4 regions of the Alteromonas sp. ABH4_452 genome follow, and region 2 is predicted to be linked to each of the others. Evidence: predicted binding sites of a transcription regulator. Region 2 holds the regulator's gene; each other region holds the start of a gene.
The links. Region 2 encodes LexA, which represses DNA repair genes until DNA is damaged. Its sites were predicted from a motif close to TACTGTATNNNNATACAGTA; they were not measured.

Region 1: a site for LexA is predicted at 2,088-2,107, ahead of ACYX4N_RS03030 (YebG family protein). Genes of this name have one in related genera too.
Region 3: a site for LexA is predicted at 2,231-2,250, ahead of uvrD (DNA helicase II). Genes of this name have one in related genera too.
Region 4: a site for LexA is predicted at 2,618-2,637, ahead of ACYX4N_RS11495 (putative DNA modification/repair radical SAM protein). Genes of this name have one in related genera too.

The regions. Positions count from the first base shown of each region.
Region 1 is NZ_CM149973.1:697,191-702,794, reverse strand. It holds gene rpsR (30S ribosomal protein S18) at 1-35, opposite strand, end outside; gene rpsF (30S ribosomal protein S6) at 47-448, opposite strand; gene ACYX4N_RS03035 (GAF domain-containing sensor histidine kinase) at 650-1,885, opposite strand; gene ACYX4N_RS03030 (YebG family protein) at 2,153-2,440, shown strand; gene ACYX4N_RS03025 (ABC transporter ATP-binding protein) at 2,686-3,489, shown strand; gene ACYX4N_RS03020 (ABC transporter permease) at 3,489-4,823, shown strand; gene ACYX4N_RS03015 (methyl-accepting chemotaxis protein) at 4,849-5,604, opposite strand, start outside.
Region 2 is NZ_CM149973.1:443,951-449,554, reverse strand. It holds gene ctaD (cytochrome c oxidase subunit I) at 1-1,522, opposite strand, end outside; gene coxB (cytochrome c oxidase subunit II) at 1,533-2,696, opposite strand; gene lexA (transcriptional repressor LexA) at 3,279-3,905, opposite strand; gene ACYX4N_RS01925 (sensor domain-containing diguanylate cyclase) at 4,079-5,604, opposite strand, start outside.
Region 3 is NZ_CM149973.1:152,581-158,184, reverse strand. It holds gene uvrD (DNA helicase II) at 1-2,172, opposite strand; gene cysE (serine O-acetyltransferase) at 2,683-3,480, shown strand; gene ACYX4N_RS00645 (HAD-IA family hydrolase) at 3,518-4,258, opposite strand; gene xerC (tyrosine recombinase XerC) at 4,279-5,199, opposite strand; gene ACYX4N_RS00635 (DUF484 family protein) at 5,205-5,604, opposite strand, start outside.
Region 4 is NZ_CM149973.1:2,676,009-2,681,612, forward strand. It holds gene trhO (oxygen-dependent tRNA uridine(34) hydroxylase TrhO) at 1-63, opposite strand, end outside; gene ACYX4N_RS11485 (VC2046/SO_2500 family protein) at 142-714, opposite strand; gene ACYX4N_RS11490 (response regulator) at 836-2,476, shown strand; gene ACYX4N_RS11495 (putative DNA modification/repair radical SAM protein) at 2,748-3,989, shown strand; gene ACYX4N_RS11500 (TIGR03915 family putative DNA repair protein) at 4,041-4,862, shown strand; gene ACYX4N_RS11505 (DUF6279 family lipoprotein) at 5,007-5,604, opposite strand, start outside.

The sequences.
Region 1 (5,604 bases), 250 kb from region 2:
CGGCAGAACTTACGACGTCTGAAAAAACGAGCCATGGGTGATCTCCTTAAGCGTTGTCTTCAGTGGTTTCAGTTTTCTTTTCCGCGCGATCTTGGCGAGGAGCAGAATCGTCACGACGCTCACGACGAGGCTCTTCTTTCATCATTGGAGAAGGCTCAGTCACAGCAGTCTTAGTGCGCATAACCATGTTACGTAGGATCACGTCGTTGAAACGGAAAGCATTTTCCAATTCATCAACAGCTTCTGCAGACGCTTCAGCATTGATTAGTACGTAGTGGGCTTTGTGCAGCTTTTCAATTGGGTAAGCCAGTTGACGACGGCCCCAATCTTCTAAACGATGAATCTGACCACCGTCTTGCTTTAGGATAGTAGTATAACGCTCGATCATACCAGGTACTTGTTCACTCTGATCAGGGTGAACCATAAATACGATTTCGTAATGACGCATTATAGCTCCTTACGGTTGTAGCCTCGACAGTACAGCCGACTGTATGGAGACAAGGAACGAATTGGGATGGCTGTAAGGGCGCGCATTATACGCACACAAACATCGTTGCACAAGCATTAATCAACTTTGGCGATTATTTTTGCGCTAACTATTATTGACAGAGCTCGTATTGACAGTGCTTGTATCAATCGCGCTTCGCGGTTATTGCGAAACGCTTTCAAATGGAAGAGAAGAAACACGGGTTAAAGGAAAGCAAAGGGTAAATTCTGTGCCGTTAAAATCAGAAGTCACGCTCAACGAACCTTGGTGCGCCCTTGCAATTTCTGATGCGATAAATAACCCCAACCCTAGCCCGTCGTTTTTTGCACTGCTTTCTTTACGCCAGAAAGGCTGAAAAAGACGCGCCTTAGCATCATCAGATATTGGTGTACCGCTATTTTGCACGCTGAGAATGAAATCGTTTCGGTTGGTGATGACTTTCACATATACCGGATGCGCTTGGTCGCCGTGAACCAGAGCGTTTTTCAATAAGTTAGATAAAAGCTGACACACCCGTTTTTCGTCACAGACCAACTGCTCGGTAATATCGATATGTGTTCTGATAGTACAATTAGGGTAAGCAGAAGCTAGCTCTTCAGCCGTGTAATTCAATTGTTGCGCTAAACTGGTTGCCTCTGCCATTTTCACAGGTAGCCCCTCGCCCATACGGCTATAAGTAAAGTCCATAGCATCTTCAATTAAACGCGTCATCCTCTGCACACTATTCTTCATTCTCGATACAGCTTTGAATACAGGTACTTGAACCGTACTGGCTATTTGACTGTCTTTTATTATGTCGTCAAGAAAGCTGATACCAATTTGAATGGAAGATAAAGGGGTCCGAATATCGTGACCTAAAATAGCAATATACTGCTCTTGAAGGCGGGCAATATTTCTTGCATCGGTTAGCTGAGCCTGTGAACGCTCCATCTGGTCTTTTAATAAAATTTGACTAGATATAAGTTTAGCGAAAGCGCTAATTTGCCCGTGAACAAGCTCGTTACGTAACTCTCTAGGTTCTGGGTCTAGGCCGCAAAGCGTTCCAAAAAAGTCACCATTTGCATCGTAGATAGGGTAGGAGAAATAACTTTCAAAACCATACATAATAGGAATGGGATTATCACAATATTCACTATCAGCAGAAGCATGATTAATCACTATCTGTTTTTTGCTGGCTCTTACGGTTCTACAAAAGGTAGTTTCAATCTCCAAATGATCGCCAGGCGTTAGACCAAATTCTGCATTATCTAATACGGCACACATTGTCCATGCTTCTTCGGTGACTCTCGCAACACAGATGAAACGCAAATCTAAGCTACTGGCCAATATTTGCATTATATGAGGGACTGCTTCGATTGCATCGATAGCCTGAATATCTTGTTGAACAGCTTCACTCACTACCATAACTTTAGAGTTCCTTTTTTCGAGCGCGTGCTTATGAACGCGACAATTCTACTGTTCCAGGTGTGTCGGACGCCGAAATAAATTACTAATTTACGGTTTTCGAGGACTTTGAATCCAAGCGTACATGAAGCAGCCAAACTACACTAAAGTATAATCAGCGGCAATGTTACCGATAATGACAAGAATATTTTCGAATAACTGTTTATTTATACAGTATTTTACTGTACAGTTTTTGTGTCTTTAATAAACAGGGGACCTACCATGGCCATTACCACACAGTATGTTGTTACGCACAAAGGGGTAGAAAAATTGGTAACTACCGACAAAAAAGAAGCGGATCAGTTCGATAAGATGCTTGATGCAGCAGATAACCTCGCTGAATATATTCATGCTAAAGGCATTAAGCTAGACGATAGCGTGGTTGAAGAACTCACAATCATGCTGGCGAAAAACAAAGATAAAGTCGGCAAAATATTTAAAGGCGCTACAGCAGAAAGCGTATTAGAAGATGAAAGCGCAGAAGTAGTAAAGCTGCAGGCCAACGGCTGATAATGTAGCTCAACTCGCCCTCTATATCGTTATGATGAACAATAAGTGAGAGCAACTGCCGCTTTAAATGCGTAAGTTCTGATAACATGTCTTTGCAAAGTGATGTTATTTGATAACATCACTTTTAAGCGGTGCTATGTTCTTTACTTGCTTCTAGCTGATTGAATAAGTAGGAAAACAAATAAGAAACAAGGTACCGCCTTTGCTAATGTGAATATAAGACGTAAATACAGGTCGGGCTTAGCGTGAATACCATCAATAAAAACAATAGCACTCATTCCCAGCGCAACGCAGTGTCTGAAAAGCACAACGCATTGATAGAAGAGTGCAACCCAGCAATTGAAGTAAACAATTTACAGTTTTCGTACAGTAAAGAAAGCCCGCCCGTCATTGATATAAAAGCATGGCAGGTGCCACAAGGTGAACATGTTTTTCTATCAGGCCCTTCGGGTAGCGGAAAGAGTACTTTGCTTAATTTGTTATGCGGTACTTTGACACCCACCCAAGGCAACATAACTTTGTTGTCGCAGCCTTTCTCTTCTTTATCAAACCGTCAGCGAGACAAGTTTAGAGCACGCAATATTGGCGTTGTCTTTCAGCAGTTCAACCTTATTCCGTATCTTTCTGTGGCGCAAAATATTAACGCTGCGGTGTACTTCGCAAGTAGTAAAACAACTAAAACGGCGGGAGAAGATAAACTTCTCCATTTACTCGACAAGCTACAGCTACCTTCACAGGTACTACATGCGAAGGCAGATGCTTTGAGTATTGGCCAACAGCAGCGGGTAGCTATAGTCCGAGCGCTCATTAATGACCCACAGCTATTAATTGTCGATGAACCTACTTCGGCGTTAGATAGCGATGCGCGAGATAGCTTTATGTCGCTGTTAAAAGAGGTTGCAGGTAAGAGCACAATGATTTTCGTTAGCCATGATAAAGCCATGGAGAGCTATTTTGACCGTCATTGCAGTATTAGTGAATTGAGCCCAAGCTCGAACCATGCAATATCCTCATTCGGTGGCATTGAGCAAGCACAGGAGCGTGCGTAATGCTAAGTACTATTGCTATTGAAAGTCTAAAGCGCAGAAAAACAACGGCAATACTTACGCTGTTAAGCATTACCATCAGCATTAGTTTGCTTTTATGCGTTGATATAATTCGCAGCCAAGTGAAAACCAGCTTTACGCGTACAGTGTCAGGTGTTGACCTTATTGTCGGCGCACCGAGCGGCCAGCTTAACCTGCTATTGTCGTCGGTGTTTAATATAGGAACACCCACTAAGGGCATTGAATATACGAGTGTTGCATCGCTTAAATCCAACGAACAGGTCTCGTGGCTCATTCCACTTTCTTTAGGTGATACTCACCGAGGCTTTAGAGTGGTAGGTACGACCAACAGCTTCTTTGAACACTTTAAATACGGTGACATGCAGTCACTAAAATTATCTGATGGAGCGACATTTACACAGCCGCTATCTACGGTAGTTGGTGCTGATATAGCGGAATCATTGGGATATGAAGTGGGTGATGAGATTATTATTTCTCACGGCTTAGGCAGTGTCTCATTCAATAATCACGACGATCACCCTTTTACTATTTCCGGCATTTTAGATAAAACAGGCACCCCGGTGGATAAGGCTGTGTATGTCACCTTGCAGGGACTTGAAGAGGCCCACACAGGGCCTAAGCATTCGCCCACCTCAATGTTAGGCCGTAAATCGAGTAATAAAACCATCGAAGACGAGCACGAGCACGAGCACGAGCACGAGCACGAGCACGAGCACGGCGAGCATACCGGTGAACATGAGACGTACAACAGCGAAGCGTTTACGCCTGAGTCAGTATCTGTGGTGATGCTTGGGCTAAAACATCGCGTTACAGCGCTACAGCTGCAGTATCAAATCAACCAAAGTAAAAAAGAGCCGCTTATGGCGATACTACCGGGTATGGCGCTCGCTGAGCTTTGGCAAATTATGGGAAATGTAGAGTCGCTATTGCTTGGTCTTTCCGGTCTTATCGTCATTTGCGCGCTAATTGGGTTAGCGACTATGCTACTTGCAACTATGCGTGAGCGTTATCAAGAAATCGCTGTTTTACGTACCATAGGAGCAGGGCCATTTACCTTACTGCTACTCATACAAATTGAAGCTATGCTGCTTACAATTGTGAGTGCCGCACTGAGTTTAGGCTTAGTAGCAGGGCTTATGAGCATACTAAAACCCTGGTTAAGCAGTACCTATGGATTGTTTTTAAGTAGTCCGCTGTTTGGGCAAAGCAGCGTTATTATCATTTTACTTATATTGGGGTGCACCTACTTGGTTTCGCTGTTCCCAGCCGTTGCCGCCTATAAACGCGGCCTACATGCTGGGCTCAATACGAACTAGACGAAGCCCACACGGGGGGAGAGGGCTACTCTCCTACCCGCTTGTCTGTACTGAAGCGCAAAATAAGCTCGTGAACTTGATTTACCGTAGCGCGTAAATCGTGGCTCGCTGCTAGCGATGCCTCAGAGGAGCGCTGAGTTTCAGACGCGCCATCAGCCACTTCAACCAACTGTTGATTAATATGTTCTGCCACCGTACTTTGTTCTTCTACAGCAGAAGACATCTCTACCGTAGCATCAGCAATACCTTTCACCGCGTTATTTATTTCAAATAATGCACCTCGGGTTTCTTCCACAATTATGCTGCCGTGCTCTGCTGAAGCTAGCCCTTCTGTGGATACCCGCACAGCGCGATCGGAACGCTCAGCCAATTCACTGATGATATTATGAATTTTATCGGTTGATTCACGGGTTTTAGAAGCCAATGTACGTACTTCATCGGCAACAACTGCAAACCCCCTTCCCTGCTCACCTGCCCGAGCTGCTTCAATGGCAGCATTAAGCGCAAGTAGGTTAGTTTGCTCGGCAATGGTGGATATAATATTGGCCGCTTCACCTATATCACTGGTTGACTGAGCGAGCTCAGTTACCGTTGTTGAAATTGACTCTACCGCCTCGCGCAAAGCAACAATTGCCTGCATGGCTTGTTCAGCTTTTTGGTTACCTGTTTCTACATTAGCTGCGGCTGTTTTTGCGCTTTTCGCATTTCCTTCAACTCGCTCAGCCACTTCTTGGATAGCCTGACTCATTTGCGTCACGGCAGACGCTATTTGCTGAGTAGC
Region 2 (5,604 bases):
CCTTAATAAGCAGGGCAAGAAAGATGAGCTGAGATAAACCGAAGGCAAAACCACCCAAACTTATCCATTTATTGAAATCAGCGAACTGTAATGCATAGTCAGGAATACGGCGTGGCATACCTGCCAAACCCACAAAGTGCATAGGGAAGAACAACACATTTACCGATACTAAAGAGCACCAGAAATGCCATTTAGCCAAAGTAGTGTCGTACATTTTGCCTGTCCATTTAGGCAGCCAGTAATACACGGCCGCCATGATGGAAAAGACCGCGCCTGTCACCAGAACATAGTGGAAATGAGCCACAACGAAATACGTGTCGTGATATTGGAAGTCTACAGGGGTGATCGCCAACATTAGCCCTGACAACCCACCAATGGTAAACAATACGATAAAGGCAATGGCGAACATCATTGGCATTTCGAAACTTAGTGAGCCGCGCCACATGGTGGCTACCCAGTTAAACACTTTTACTCCAGTGGGCACTGAGATAAGCATGGTGGCAAACATGAAAAACATTTCCATGTACACCGGCATGCCCGTGGTAAACATATGGTGAGCCCAAACTACAAAAGAAAGCAGCGCGATAGACGCCGTGGCGTACACCATAGAGGCATAGCCAAACAGTTGTTTTCTAGAAAAGGTAGGGACAATTTGAGAAATAATGCCGAAAGCGGGCAAGATCATGATGTAGACCTCGGGGTGCCCGAAGAACCAGAAAATGTGCTGGAACATCACCGGGTCGCCACCACCTGCAGCATCAAAGAAGCTGGTTCCGAAAAACTTGTCTGTCAATACCATGGTTACCGCGCCAGCAAGCACTGGCATTACCGCAATCAGCAAGAACGCTGTAATAAGCCAAGTCCATACAAATAACGGCATTTTCATCCAGGTCATGCCTGGCGCACGCATATTGAAAATAGTCACTATCACGTTAATCGCACCCATAATGGATGAGATACCCATGATGTGAACAGAGAACACAAACAATGCTGTCGAATCGCCACTGTAAGTCGTTGAAAGGGGTGCGTAGAAAGTCCAACCAAAAGCAGGGCCGCCGCCTTCCATAAAGAGCGAGCTAAGCAGAATCAAAAAGGCGCCAGGTAAAATCCAGAAGCTCCAGTTATTCATGCGCGGCAATGCCATATCTGGGGCACCAATCATCATGGGGATGAGCCAGTTCGCGAGACCTGTAAAGGCTGGCATTACGGCACCAAACACCATGATAAGCCCGTGCACAGTGGTCATTTGATTGAAGAAATTTGGTTCTACAATTTGTAGGCCGGGCTGAAACAGTTCAGCGCGAATAACCATGGCCATTGCGCCGCCAACCAAAAACATAATGAAGGCAAACCACAAGTAAAGTGTGCCTATGTCTTTATGGTTAGTAGTAAACAACCAGCGCGTTATTCCTTTCGGAATATGATCGTGGTGTTCATGGTCATTATGTGTATGATCACCCTGTACGTGACCACCATGAGTCGCAGAGGTATCTGGCGAAATAACTTCAGTTGCTTTGCTCATTTGTCTGCTCCTAGTTTCCGTTTGCCACAGCATTGACGTCTTTGGCTTGAACCATATCGCCAGTGTTATTACCCCACGCATTGCGCTCGTAAGTGACTACCGCAGCAATTTCTTTAAGGCTCAGCATTTTGCTAAACGCCTGCATGGCCGTACCTGCCTTACCATGAAGCACAATGTCGATGTGACCTTGCTGGTCCTCTAACGCCATCTTGCTGCCTTTAAGTGCTGGGAATACACCGGGTAAACCCTCACCATTTGGCATGTGGCACGCTGCACACGTGGCGTTGTAAACGCGCTCGCCTTCTTTCATCAATTCATCCATAGACATATTCATAGAAAGTAGGCGCTGTTCTTCTTCTTTCGCTTTACGAACAATTTCTTCCTGCTCGCCCATCCATTTATCAAATTCAGCTGGCTCTTTAGCGATAACCACAACAGGCATATAGCCATGGTCTTTTCCGCAAAGTTCTGCGCACTGTCCGCGATAAATACCAGGCTCATTGACCTTGGCCCAAGACTCGTTAATAAAGCCTGGATTTGCATCTTTTTTCACAGCAAAATCCGGGACCCACCACGAATGGATAACGTCGTCAGAGGTAATAAGAAAACGCACTTTTTTCCCAGTTGGAATAACTAACGGACGGTCAACTTCAAGCAGATAATTGTCGGTTTTTTGAAATTTGTTCTCTATTTGCTCACGCTGAGTAGCAAGCAGTGAGTAAAATTCTACGTCGCTGTCCATGTACTTGTAGTGCCACTTCCACTGTGAGCCTGTTACTAGCACAGTCATGTCAGGCTCAGACGTGTCCTCCATCGCAATAAGCGTGTTTGCCGCAGGCACAGCCATAAAGATGAGAATAAGAAAAGGTACAACGGTCCACGCTATTTCAACCTTCACGTTCTCATGAAAGTTAGCGGGCTTGGCGCCACGAGACTTTCTATGCAGATACATTGAGGCGAACATCACGCCAAAAACTACAACCGCGATACCTACACAAATGAAGAACATCAACATATGCAGATCATAGACCTGCCCACTGATGTCGGTAGCACCGCGTCTCAAATTAAGCGAAGAGGCTTCTTCACTAACTTCTTGTGCAAGAAGCAAAGGGGAGAAAAGCAAAAATGGTATTATTGAACACCACTTTGCAAAAACGGTCGTTAGTTGTTTCACTCAGCACCTCCGTAATAGCAAGACCAAAAACGCTGATTATTCTGCGCGCTGCCCTACCAAATGGTTTGCGAACGATTGACCCATCACCTCAACTTGTAAAACAAATTTAGAGTCATTGTTATTATTTTGTTAATCTCTGTATAAGAATTGCGCAATAATGTCGTGTCGTCTAGTCTTTTCTATTAAAAATTTAATGAAGAGGCTAATTTTTAACCATTTCTTGTGGCAGGCTTACGTTACAATTTTGTTGGAGAGGGTATTGGGCGTGCTCGCGGCGCTTAAAAAATCAAACGCGCATTTTGAACGGGGTGTTGATGAGGATGAAGCTTCATTTGGTCATAAAATCAACAATTAACACATCGCTCGTCCTATTTTTCAAACAAACTTTCAAATAATAAATGTGTATTAGCCAATTCATTCTCGGGCCAAATAGCACATATCTTTCGCACAATGGTGATGCCAGATTTCGTAGTTTTGAGACATACTAACAAACGCTAACCTAAGAAAATTAACTAAAATATGGTACTAAAAGGCATAAAAAAAGCGGCTAATACGCCGCTTTTGATTGAAGATGCTAAAACCTTACATCCAGTCGGCGTTTCTAATAACACCTACGGCAATACCTTCAATAGCAAAAGGCTCGCTGGCAAGGTCTACCTTAATTGGCGAAAACTCTTCGTTTTCAGCATGAAGTAAAACTTCACGACCGCGTTTCTCTAAACGCTTCACCGTAACGTCTTCATCCACCCGCGCGACCACTACCTGACCGTTGTGGACATCGGTCGTGCGATGCACAGCAAGAAGATCGCCATCCAAGATACCGATGTCCTTCATGCTCATGCCGTTTACACGAAGTAAAAAGTCTGCCTGAGGCTGAAACAAAGCAGGGTCGACCTTGTAGTGGGATTCTACATGCTCTTGCGCCAAAATTGGCTCACCAGCCGCCACGCGCCCTATTAGAGGCAAGCCTTCTTCTTCTGGTGCAGTATCCTCGAGGGGGATATTTAACTTAATACCACGCGAGGTACCAGGCAAAATTTCAATTACGCCCTTACGCGCCAATGCCTTCAAATGTTCTTCTGCTGCGTTGGCAGAACGAAAACCAAGTTGACGAGCTATTTCCGCGCGCGTAGGCGGCATTCCCGTTTCTTGCATGGTTGTTTTAATAAGTTCTAAAACTTCAGTTTGTCGAGCTGTGAGTGGGCGCATAAAAGACCTGTCTGTTCATACAGTTCCTGTAAGTATATACACCTAAAAGCAAATAACAAGCGCAAAGTCTTGAAACTATGGAGCAAGCTGCATGGGGCTAGCACCTAGTATATAAAAACTAGGGGGCTTAAGGCTGTCAAATACGTGAAACCTCGCGCAGCCTAAAGTTTTTATTACTCTAGAATAACTCGATTTCGGCCATTCTTTTTCGCCGTATATAGCAGTTTATCCGCTTTGGAAAGTAACACACTAAAGTCAAGATTCAAGCTATCCTCAGCAAAGACAGCACCAATACTTATTGTCACGAATATCGTGTCTTTCTTGTATTTAACTTCTGTTTTTTCAACAGCCTCTCGAAGTTTGTTAAATCGCCTTTCTTCGTCTCTTTTGTTGTCTGAAATTGCTACTATCGCAAACTCTTCTCCACCAAGACGTGAAACAATATCGGGCTCCACATAATATTCTTCGATGAGGTGGGCTACTGAAATTAGAGCTTGGTCTCCTGCATCATGTCCATAAGTATCGTTAACCTTTTTAAAGTGGTCTATATCGATTACCGCTACGCTCACTCTATTGCTTTGTGCAGAGAGCTGATGGCATTTATCAACAAAAGCTCGTCGATTGTACAGCCCAGTTAGCGAGTCAGTCATGGCCAGCTTACGCAACTTCTCTTCAGCTATCGCGCGTGATTCTTCCAGTTCAACCGCATAGAAAAGACCGGCTAATGCATCTAATAGAGGTTGCAAAAACTCAGCATCATCGAAGGTGTAGGGCTCGAATTTATTGGCTAAACCAATCATGCCCACCACTCTATCTTTGATCTTAATCGGTAGCCCTAAAAATCGACTAATGCGGGGGTGCCCTTGGGGCACCCCTTTTGAGTTTGGATGACTTCCTGAGGCATTACTAATCGTTACCTCACCGGTTAAAATTGTGGTACCGAAAAGGTTATCGAAACTACTGAAATACAAGTTTCGCTTTTTGTACTCGTTGTATTGCGTAAAGCTGCTGCTGTCCCAGACTATTTCAGAAATAGCATGAATAAACAGCTTCGATGCATCGCCTTCACCTTTCATTTGCCCAATGAAAGCGAACTGACTATCCGAGATATCAATAAGCTCGGGTAATACCGTTTGGCAGGCCATGGTTAAATCGTTGTTCTGGAGATAAGAGGCACGGGTTTTATTTATAAATTGAAGTAGCTGGGTTTTCTTTTTCTCATGAAGCTCACTTTCCATTCTCTGCGTGATGTCGCGATGAATACCAGCAACGCGAATAGCCTTACCCGCATTGTTAAATTCTACGGTTTTTCCGTAGGTTTCAACCCAAACCCACGCGCCGTTAGTATGTTTCATGCGAAACGTGGTATTGAAAACCTTGCTTTTACCAATGATGTGCTCGTTTAATTGCTTTTCTACTTTTACATAGTCCGCGGGGTGAATTAACTGCCTGAAAAAGCGAGAGCTGGTGTCATAGTACTCATATTCCAGACCGACGATATCACACCAACGCTTGTTTACTTGGTTTACGTCAGCGGCCAAATTCCAATCCCATGTGCCCAATTCAGAGGCTTCCAATAACAGCCGCATGCGCTGGTTTGTTTTGTTGAGCTTGTCTTCCACATATTTTTGGTCGCTGGTGTCAAATAAGAACGCCTGAACTGAAGACAACATACCGTCTTCACGGAAACTCGCCGTAG
Region 3 (5,604 bases), 290 kb from region 2:
TTACGCTTTCTCCAGCTTTGCGTAAGCAAGTACCAGCCATTTGCTGCCAAATTCATCGAAGTTTACTTGAACTCGGCCATGCTCACCACTACCTTCGTAATTTAGCACAATGCCTTCGCCGAATTTACGGTGCACTACGCGCTCACCCAAACTAAAGCCGGTTTCTTCAAAACTGGCGTGTGAGGTTGCTTGGCTAAAGCGGTTATGTACAGGCCGCGAGATGGTGGATTTAAGTCTGACTTCTTCCACACAATCTGCTGGCATCTCACGAATAAAACGCGAAGCCGTATGATACTTATCTTGACCATATAATCGACGACTTTCTGCGTAAGTGATATACAACTTTTGCATAGCGCGAGTCATACCAACATAGCAAAGTCTGCGTTCCTCTTCCATTCGACCTGGTTCGTCGTTGGTCATCTGGCTAGGGAACATACCTTCTTCCACGCCGGCTAAGAACACCAATGGGAATTCAAGGCCTTTTGCAGTGTGGATAGTCATCATCTGCACAGCGTCTTGGTCTTTGTCCGCCTGAGTTTCGCCTGCTTCAAGGGAAGCGTGGGCCAAAAACGCGGCCAGCGGCGACATCTCTTCGGCTTCTTCTGGCACGATAAAAGTTTTACATGCACTGACGAGTTCTTCTAAGTTTTCTAGTCGAGCCTGAGCCTTTTCACCACGCTCAGCCTGGTACATGGCGTACAGACCAGATTGGCGAATGGCTTTATCAGCCTGTTGGTCAAGCGGTTCGTCTAATGTGGCTTGTTCAAGCTCTGTAATGAGTAATACAAAGCTTTGCATAGCGTTTAACGCACGGCCTTTAAAGCCACCTTCGTTTATAAGCAGCTGGCTGGCTTGCCACATAGAACAGTTGTGCATACGCGCAGTGTCGCGTACTTGCGAAAGGGTTTTCTCACCAATACCGCGACTTGGGGTGTTTACCACACGCTCGAAAGCAGCATCGTCGTGCGGGTGGCTCACCATACGCATATAGCCAAGGGCATCTTTAATTTCTTGGCGTTCGAAGAAGCGCAAACCGCCGTAAATGCGATAGGCCAACCCTTCGTGTAATAAAGCTTCTTCCAGTACACGGGATTGGGCGTTGTTTCTGTAAAGGATAGCGGTGTCGCTAAGGGCGTTGCCTTGATTTAGCCAGTCTTTAATTTTTGAAACAATGAAGCGGGCTTCGTCGAGTTCGTTAAAACCGGCATAGACAGAGATAAGCTCGCCCTGAGCATCTTCTGTCCACAGCTCTTTTCCTAAACGGCCTGTATTATTGTCGATAACCGTATTCGCTGCTTTCAGAATGTTCCCAGTAGAACGGTAGTTCTGCTCAAGGCGAATAGTGGTAGGCTCATTAAAGTCTTTTAGAAAATGCTGAATATTGTCTACGTTTGCACCGCGCCAGCCGTAAATAGACTGATCGTCGTCGCCAACAATCATAATGTTGTTATTGTCGCCGCTACACAGCATACGAAGCCATGCATATTGAATATTGTTGGTATCTTGGAACTCGTCAACTAACACAGCACGGAAACGGCGTTGATAGTGAGCCAACACTTCAGGGTTCTTTGCCCATAACTCATGAGCGCGCAGCAATAGCTCGGCAAAATCAACTAAGCCTGAACGGTCGCAGGCGTCTTGATATGCAGCGTAGACTTCACGCATGGTCTTTTGGATATGATCGCCATGGGTCTCGATATGCTGAGGACGCAGGCCTTCGTCTTTATTGCCGTTTATGTACCACTGAATTTGACGCGGGGCCCAATGTTTTTCATCTAAATTCATGGCTTTTAGAATGCGGCGAATCAACCGGTACTGATCGTCAGAATCGATAATCTGAAAGTTTTCAGGCAAGTTAGCTTCAGCGTGGTGTGCGCGTAATAGGCGATGTGCAAGCCCGTGGAAGGTACCAATCCACATATTGTGCAGGCTGCGACCCATCAATGACTCAATACGGCCGCGCATCTCTTTCGCTGCCTTATTGGTAAAGGTAACCGCGAGAATAGAAAAAGGTGCGATGTTTTCGACTTCCATCAACCACGCAATGCGATGCACTAATACGCGGGTTTTGCCACTACCTGCGCCAGCTAATACTAGAGCATTAGACAATGGGGCTGCTACTGCTTCACGCTGTTTGTCGTTAAGCTCGTCTAGCAGTCGAGATACATCCATAGTTGGCACCTGTTAGTTGATATTGTTACACATTCAGCAGCACGCTATTATGCCATCTGACTGTTAATTTATACAGTCCAGTTTTTTACCGTTTTCGTTAAGTAAAAGCGCGGTTATTTGGGTGTTTAAGATGTGCAGTTATACGGGTCTTTTATTGAAAGAAATAGGTGTTTTAACCGTTCTAATTAAATTGTTATAGTGCTTAATGTTGCCAAAGGCTGGCCCAAAGGTGCATAAATCAAAGATACAGTTATTAGCTATAACGAATTAATACGATAAATTGATCGAATTATGCGCTTGGCAGGTATCACATCGGTATTGCATCACGCCAAACTCGGGTAAACTTTCAGCTCTTTTTCTTTGGCAACCTCTGCACTTTCATACAAGGCGAGAGTTAGTCAAAAAGTTAAGCCATTTTAGGCAAGCTGAAAAAGCACACGGCCCCAATTTATTAACGACGTACATTGGCACACAACCAGCTCACTAACAGCACATTAACGGGATATGCTCATGACTGCACTCTCTACGCCCATCGATTTCTGGTCGACGCTTAAACAAGAAGCGCAAATTGTTGCTGAAAACGAACCTTTGCTATCTAGCTATGTGCATGCCAGTGTTCTTGCGCATCATAATTTTGAGTCGTCGCTAAGCTTCATTTTGTCAAACAAAATGGCAGATGACGTGATGCCTGCGCTTGCTATACGTGAGGTGTTCGACGAAGCCTACTTGTTAGAGCCAGGTATTAGCGAGGCAGCCATTGCTGATATTATGGCGATTAATGCGCGTGATGCCGCAGTGAACGATTACCTTACTCCTTTACTGCACTTTAAAGGTTTCCATGCCGTGCAGGTGCATAGAATGGCGCACTATCTTTGGCTTCACGGGCGCCACCAATTAGCCCTATTTTTGCAAAGCCGCAATTCATCAAGCTTTGGTGTAGACATTCACCCAGCAGCGCGAATTGGTAAGGGCGTTATGTTCGATCACGCAACTGGTATTGTGGTGGGCGAGACTGCGGTGGTAGAAGATAATGTGTCTATTTTGCAGAGCGTTACGTTAGGCGGTACGGGTAATGAGTCGGGCGACCGTCACCCCAAAATTCGCCAAGGCGTGTTAATTGGCGCAGGTGCCAAAATTCTAGGGAATATCGAAATCGGTGAAGGCTCGAAAGTCGGCGCAGGTAGCGTTGTATTAAATAGTGTTCCGGCCCACGTTACCGTAGTGGGCGTTCCTGCCAAGGTAGTTGGGAGACCGGTTTGTCAAAGCCCCTGTGAATCCATGCGCCAAAACGTCCTAGAAGATAACTAAAGCTGTGGGGTCAGAGTCCTGACTCTGACCCCATTATTCATAGGAAGTGGGTTAAGTCGTTGAGGTTGTCTAGTGCGACATGGGGAAGTACGCTAACGGGCTCCTTGGCGAGTACCATGGGTCTGTTACAGGCAAACCATGCTGCTTGATAGCCAGCGTTAATTGCTCCTTGTACATCCTTGATAATATTGTCGCCTACATGAAGAATGTGTTTCGGTGCAATGTGTAAATGTGCTGCGGCTTCATCAAACATGTCGCGGGCTGGTTTCATCGGGCGCGATGTGCTGGCGTGGAGAATGGTTTCAAAATAACCATCAATCCCTATTTTTTCTGCGTTTACATTACCATTAGTAATGCCGATAAGCGGTAATTGACTACTTACTGCCTTAAGTGCTGCGTGTACATCGTCAGCCAATTCAAAGTTACTTCTTGAGTCGTAAAAGCAGTTAAAGCAGGCCCCTACCGCATCACTAAGTTCACCACTGTTGGTCAGGTCTGTTTTTAACTCTTCGGGAGCCGTATTCGATAGTGCGGCGGTAAGTACTACACGTCTAAGCTGCCCCATATCAGAAGCCAAGCGCGGGTCCTTTTTTATGGCAGCTTGCTTAAGTGCTAGCCAGTCGTTAGCCGACAGCGCGTCGGCTGACTTATGGTGCCTAGCAATATGCGCTTGAAGCGCTTCTTCAGCCCGTCGAATAATAGGTTCGTTATCATAGAGGGTGTCGTCAAGGTCGAAGGTCATTGCCTCGACTTTGTTGATAGACCTGAAAAACTGCATGGTAAAACCTTAGGTTTGCTTTATTTTTTATGCGCCCGCGGATGAGCGGCATCATAGACATTGGCGAGATGCTGGAAGTCTAAATGGGTATAAACTTGTGTTGTCGACAAGTTAGCGTGCCCTAACAATTCTTGAACCGCACGTAAATCGCCACTGGATTCTAATACGTGAGTAGCGAAAGAATGGCGCAGTTTGTGAGGGCTTACTTTCTGCGATAAGGACTGTTCTTTCGCCATTTTATCTAAACGATTTGCAACCTGCCTGTTCGATATTCGGGTTTTGCGTTTACTCACAAAAACCGCACTTTCATACGGGGAAGCGTAAGCTGGCCGAACTTTTAACCAGGCATTAAGGGCTTTTTGCGCATGTCGGCCTAATGGGAGTATCCGTTGCTTACTTCCTTTACCCATGACCTTCACCGTACCGTCTTTTAGACAGTCGGCTAAATTAAGCCCGGTAAGTTCGCTTAAGCGTAGGCCACAGCCATATAGCAGTTCAAACATGGCTACATCTCTTAACTGCATGCCTTCATCATCGTCACTGCTCTGAGGCGACGCATTAAGTAACTGCTGCATCTCATCTACGCTAAGCTGCTTAGGTAATGGCTTTCCCTGTTTAGGAGCTTGAATGCCCTCAACAGGGTTGCTGAATAGCTGCTGGTGGTCAATAAGGTATTGGCAGAATGTTCTTAGTGCCGATAGTCTAAGTGCGATACTTCGGGGGCTATGCCCAGACATTTTGGCATCAGCCATAACACGCTTAATATCGCTTGGCGTGAGCCCAGACCATTCGTAAAGCCCAAGTAGCTTTGCCACTTCAGTTAGCTGGCGCTGATAATTTTTGATGGTGTGTAGGGATAAACCACGCTCTACCTGCAAATGAAGTAGAAATTTATCGAGCCATTGCTGGCACTGTTCGCTGATTAAGGCGTCTGTAGACACTACACCTAATATCCCATCATTTCAGGCAAGATAATATTTAGAACTTGCTGAAGCTGTTGTAGCAAAAGCGTATCCATATCCGGCGTAAAATGACTGGCATCGCTGCTGCTAATGCCCAAAATGCCCAATTCGCGGTTATCACCAAGCAGCATTAACGCTACAGATTCTGCAGGGCTTTCGCCGAACAGAAGTTGACGTTCGTGCTGTGACAAACGACCAAAGAAGAAGTTGGTATTTTTAAAGCGCTTTTCCGTAAACAGGCGTTGTTGTAGTTCAGGAATAGCGTGAGGGCCTTTAAAGCTTTTTATCACCGCAGAAGACAACTGCAAACGCTCTTGTAGTACATCTTCTAAGGTAAACTGTACTTCAGCTACGCTTTCACAGCGTAGTAGCTGTACGTTTAAA
Region 4 (5,604 bases), 2.2 Mb from region 2:
GATTTCTTTAAAGTTTTCAAGCGCAACAAATTTATACATTGCGCATACAATATATTTAGACATATTTTAACCTTTGCTGATTGGAGCGTAAGACCAGTGCAAAAATGCGGCGCGGAATATAACAAAACTGAGCGTTAAAAACTAGGCGATATTTTCAAATGAAGAAAAGTCTGGCGTTGTAGCTTGGTGCTTATCTTTCCCATATTTCTCGTCATAGACGTCGCCTTGCGAAGATATAACATCGTAAAGTAACGTATTATCTTCTTTTATGGCGTTGTCATACTGCTTTTTCAATCGTTTCTGGGTAGCTAGACTGCAGTTATCTACAACGTCATCCGGAATGCGCTTTGCGTCATCGGTTTGAGCTAACGGCGCGGGTTTCATACTAAGAAAAAGGCGTGCACTTTCATAGTCAGTAGCGAATAAATTTGAGTGCACATGCATGTCTGTCCACTCATTTTCGCTGACGGACAACGACGGTCGCCTGTAGTGATTTAACGCCGCAAGTTGCGCCTCTATACTATTCGCGGTGTCAGCGTCTGAGGTTGCCGCTTCAATTTCAAACGGTTCAGCTACGCTGTGTTGCTGCATTGCAAGGTATAACGAGAACAATGCCCCCTGCGATGACGCTCGAGCAAGTACACCACTTCGCTCCCAGTAAATACTGGGGTCTATTGTTGTTTGTTCATTTGCTGAGGCTAAATCTGGCGACATACGTACACAATGCTGTTGTTATATACGTATGTTGTCGGCAAGATAATGTTTTTCTTAAGCTTATTTTCTAAAGTTAGATATACTTCTAGTTACTGATAGCCGGTTTATTCACGGATTCGAAATGCAATTTAGCAACAAACAAGTATTGATTGTTGAGGATCAACGTCCTTTCCTTCTTCTTTTGAAAGGGCTAATGCATTCAATGGGTGCGTCTGATGTTGTGACTAAGTCTTCTGCTGAACAGGCAGTATCGCTTTGTAAAAAACATAAATTTGATATTGTCATTTGTGACTTACACTTGGGCGCTGATACCAAAAATGGCTATGAACTCATAGAAGAGTTGCGCACGCGAAGGCTTATTAACCCCACCTCAGTATTTATTCTTATCAGTGCTGATAGTGCTCGACCGGTTGTGCTTGGCAGTATTGAACGCCGCCCAGACGATTTTCTAATAAAGCCCTTCTCACAAGTACAGTTAAAGTCTCGCATTGTTCGTGCATGGCAAAAACGACAATTTCTTCAGCAAGCGTTCAACTTAATAGAGCAAGGTGAATACAATAGCGCTGTAGATCATATTGAGACTCTTTTAGAAAACCCCCAGCACTACAAAGGACACTGTGAACAACTGCTAGTTGAACTCTATTGGCGCATCTCTCAACCTCAAAAAGCTCTAGATGTATTAAAAGAGTATATCGAAGGTAGACCTGTACTATGGGCACAAATAGCAATAGGTAGAACCTACTTGCTGTTGAACGATTATGAAAAAGCGATATCCATTGCCAAGAAAACGTTAAAACGCAACCGTTTCAATGCTGATGCTCATGATATTCTTGCGCAAGCACACCACGCCTTGGAAGCGGGTGAAAAAGCCTTAGATGCAATTAAGGAAGCTATCAAGCTGTCGCCCTTTTCATTACCTCGTCATTTTAAGGCTTGTGAAATTGGTCGGGAAAATGACGATTTAGTGCTAGCAGCCAACTCTAGCCAAGCAATTTGGAACCTATCAAAACGCACTGTGCACAAAGCAAGCTTACATTGGTGCACAATGATACGCAGCCTACTTGATGTTGCTGAATCAGCTGATGACAAAAGCCAGCGCAATAAGTATCAGCAAGAAGCTTTACTTACGTTACAGCGAGGTAAGTTCGATGAGCACCTATATAGAATCGACAGGGAGTTCGACGTAGAAATATTTGGCAATATTGTAAATGCAAGAATAAGCGCAATTGATGGGAAACTCATTGATGCAAAGCGTCATCTGAATACATCGCAAATACAGCTTGATGATAAATACGTAGAAGTACCTACAGCGTTTATTCCAGATAGCATTAACGTTATGTACAAACTAGGAGAGTTCGACGACGCGCTGCAGTTGAATTCTCTACTTTCATCGAGAGGTGAAGAACTCGACCAAAATAGTTCTTACATGCTAAAGACACAAGCGCAAAAAGCACAAAAAAGCCTTGCTAGTTATCAGCAGTTTAATCGTGAAGGCATTCAACACTACCAGCAACAAGACTTTGAGCGCGCTAAAGCCTCGTTTGCGCTTGCTCAGGGTTTCGCACCTGTTAACACTGGTGTCGCACTTAACTTGCTTCAATGTCTTCTTCAGATAGCCATAAAAGAAGATAAGGCGGAAATGAAGTTAATAAACGAATGTAAGCGTTTATTTAAGCTTATTGATGACATGACGCTCAAAGCGCCGTACAAAGAAAAGTACGAAAATATTCGAGATGAACTTTCTAAGTATATTGGCTTTTGAAATCCAGTGACATATTAGTTCTTTTAAAAGCAAACCTACCTTTATTATCACTGGTAATTCATGCCCATAAACCCATGCATCTATGCCATAGCCTGCTTAGGCTAACATTAAATCTTACCCTTCTGTCGCCGTGATTAATTGTACTGTATATACATACATGCTATAACGCAATACCACGTAGCCTATGGCCAAAAAAATTCCCGTATCCATGATTTGGTGAAAAATACTAGGCTGCTTGAATGTAATTGGTTAAAGGAAGTAAACATCGGCGATGCATGACAGACTGATACAAAAACTTGAAATTCTTTCCGATGCGGCCAAGTACGACGCGTCTTGCGCCAGTGGTTCAGGAGGTAAACGACAAGCTGGGAAAACCGAAAAGACCGGTATAGGTTCGCTTACTGGTGGCTCGGGAATATGCCATAGCTTCACACCTGATGGGAGATGTGTTTCGCTGCTTAAGATCCTTATGACAAACTACTGTATTTATGATTGCCATTATTGCATTAATAGGGTTTCAAGCAATGTTCAACGGGCGCGATTTACAGTCAAAGAAACGGTAGATTTAACCCTAAATTTTTATAAGCGCAATTACATTGAGGGTTTGTTTTTAAGCTCTGGAATTGTGGGTTCGCCCGATATCACTATGGAAAGCATGGTACGTATTGCAAAATCGCTACGTCTTGATCACGGGTTCAAAGGATATATTCACCTTAAAACTATCCCGAATGCGTCGCCAGAACTACAAGCAGAAGCGGGTCTTTATGCTGATAGACTTAGTATTAATGTGGAAATGCCTACACAGTCTTCGCTAAACAAATATGCACCAGAGAAAGATCTTGGCGATATTCACGGTTCGATGAATACATTAAAAGAAAAAATCGCTGAGCATAAAATAGACAAAACATATTCGGGCAAACGCCCTCCCCGTTTTGCACCTGGAGGGCAGTCTACCCAAATGATTATAGGTGCCGATGGGTCAAACGATAAAACCATTTTAGGTACAAGCGTTAAGCTCTATAGCGATCAAAAACTACGACGTGTCTATTACTCCGCATTTTCCCCTATTCCTGATGCTTCGGAAGTTTTACCACTAAAACCTGCGCCATTGATACGAGAACACCGCCTGTATCAAGCGGATTGGCTCTTGCGTTTCTATGGTTTTGGCTTAGATGAAATCTTACAAGACGACATGTTAGATATGAACTATGACCCGAAGCTTGCATGGGCATTACGTAACCGTCATCTATTTCCTATCGATTTAAACAAAGCTGACAAGCAGATGCTGCTGCGCGTTCCCGGTCTTGGAGCGCGAACGGTACAAAAGATTTTATCTATAAGGCGTAATACAAAGCTCAACTGGATCGACCTTACTAAAATGCGGCTACCTCTTAAAAAGTTGAAGCCTTTTATCAGTGTTGGAGATTACTTTCCTGATATACATTTACTCGACAGTAATAATTTCGAGCTTCAGTTTAAACAGCCTAAACAGTTTGAGTTGTTTAGCGCTTGAGTGGGTTGTTAATGCAGCTAAGTTTAGCCCTAGTCTAAAAGGTAGCTTTATATGAAGACCATTACCATTACTTCAGTACCTGGCTTTGATGAATGGCGGGAAGCCTCTCGAGAGTGCATTGCTGAGCGTATCTCCCCTGAACATATTATTTGGCAGAGCGCTCATTCAGTACAAGACGATCTGTTCGGTAGTGGTGCTGAGCCATACGAAAGCAAAAGGCCGCGAAAAAGGTCGCGAAGCAAGCTTAGTATTCCTAAACCTACACTGATGCTTTTAAAGTACGCCCTGTGCCATAACGATGATAACCGATTTGCACTTTGTTACCGGGTATTGTGGCGTGTCGTTTATGAAAATAAGCAACTCATTCAAATGAAAACTGACGACGATGTTATCCAGCTTTTCGCCATGGCGAAAGCGGTAAAACGTGATGCTTATAAAATGAGTGCCTTCTTGAGGTTCAGAGAAATTGACGTAGAGGGGCAAGAGCATTTTGTTGCATGGTATGAACCCGAGCATTTCAGTTTAGAGATAAAGCTTAACTTCTTCCAAACCCGATTTAAGAATATGCGGTGGTCTATTTTAACGCCCTATCGTGCAGCTCATTGGGATACCGAAACCCTAGTACTAGAAGATAATCCCGATTCAAGCGTTGTTCCCGATGATGATCGCATTGAAAAATACTGGCTGACCTATTACGCCAATATATTTAATCCTGCACGCATCAAAACAGGTGCGATGTTAAATCAGATGCCTAAGAAGTACTGGAAAAATATGCCAGAGACGTCGCTAATAGACGATATGATTAAACAATCGGACGCTCGGGCTAGAAAGATGATCAGCGATGGCAATAAGCTCGGTGTTAACAAAAAATAGCCAATATGAACTGTACTAATATTACGGGGCTAAGGCTAATATAACTGAGCTTATATATCAGAGCTTAGCCCGTTAACTCAGGGCCAAAGCTTTGATTATACGTTGGTTTAACTGTGGACTAGCACTGGCTCTGTAAGAACCAACTTAGTCTCTAAAGTTCTCTACAGTATCAATCAGGTCATCTATATTTTTGATAAGGGTCTTTCGTTGCTTGTCAGTTAGGGTGGAAAAAAGCTCGGATATCAACGTAGCACTTACGGTCATATTATGGGCGCTACTTTGCTTATAAAGATCGCTTTTATAGCGATCTGGGTTTTGCATTAGGTCAACCAGTTCCGCCTCGAAATTATCGTTAAATTTACGAGTTACAAATAGCTTTCGTGCCGCATTTTGTATCGCTCTGCGATAGGTTAGCCACTCCCCCCCTGTGGAAATGAATTGCGAAGAGTACGTGGCCACGATTTGCTTTTGTTCGCTAGTTAGCTTCCCTATGCGTTCACTTATAGTCTCCTCTATGCGCTCAATACGATCTTCTAACCGCTCTTCTTCAGACTTTTCTAACGACTCTTTGCGCTCCTCTTCTTCCTCTTTGTTATCTTTCTCAAGCGCGGCGAAAAGCGTAACGACTTGCTCGTCATCGAGCGTTTTTGCTATTTCTGCCAATTCAGGACTTACTTCATCACGCACTCTTTCCCAATGCGTTCTTGCGTTTGCGAGATGCTCAAAGACAGTATCTGAATCT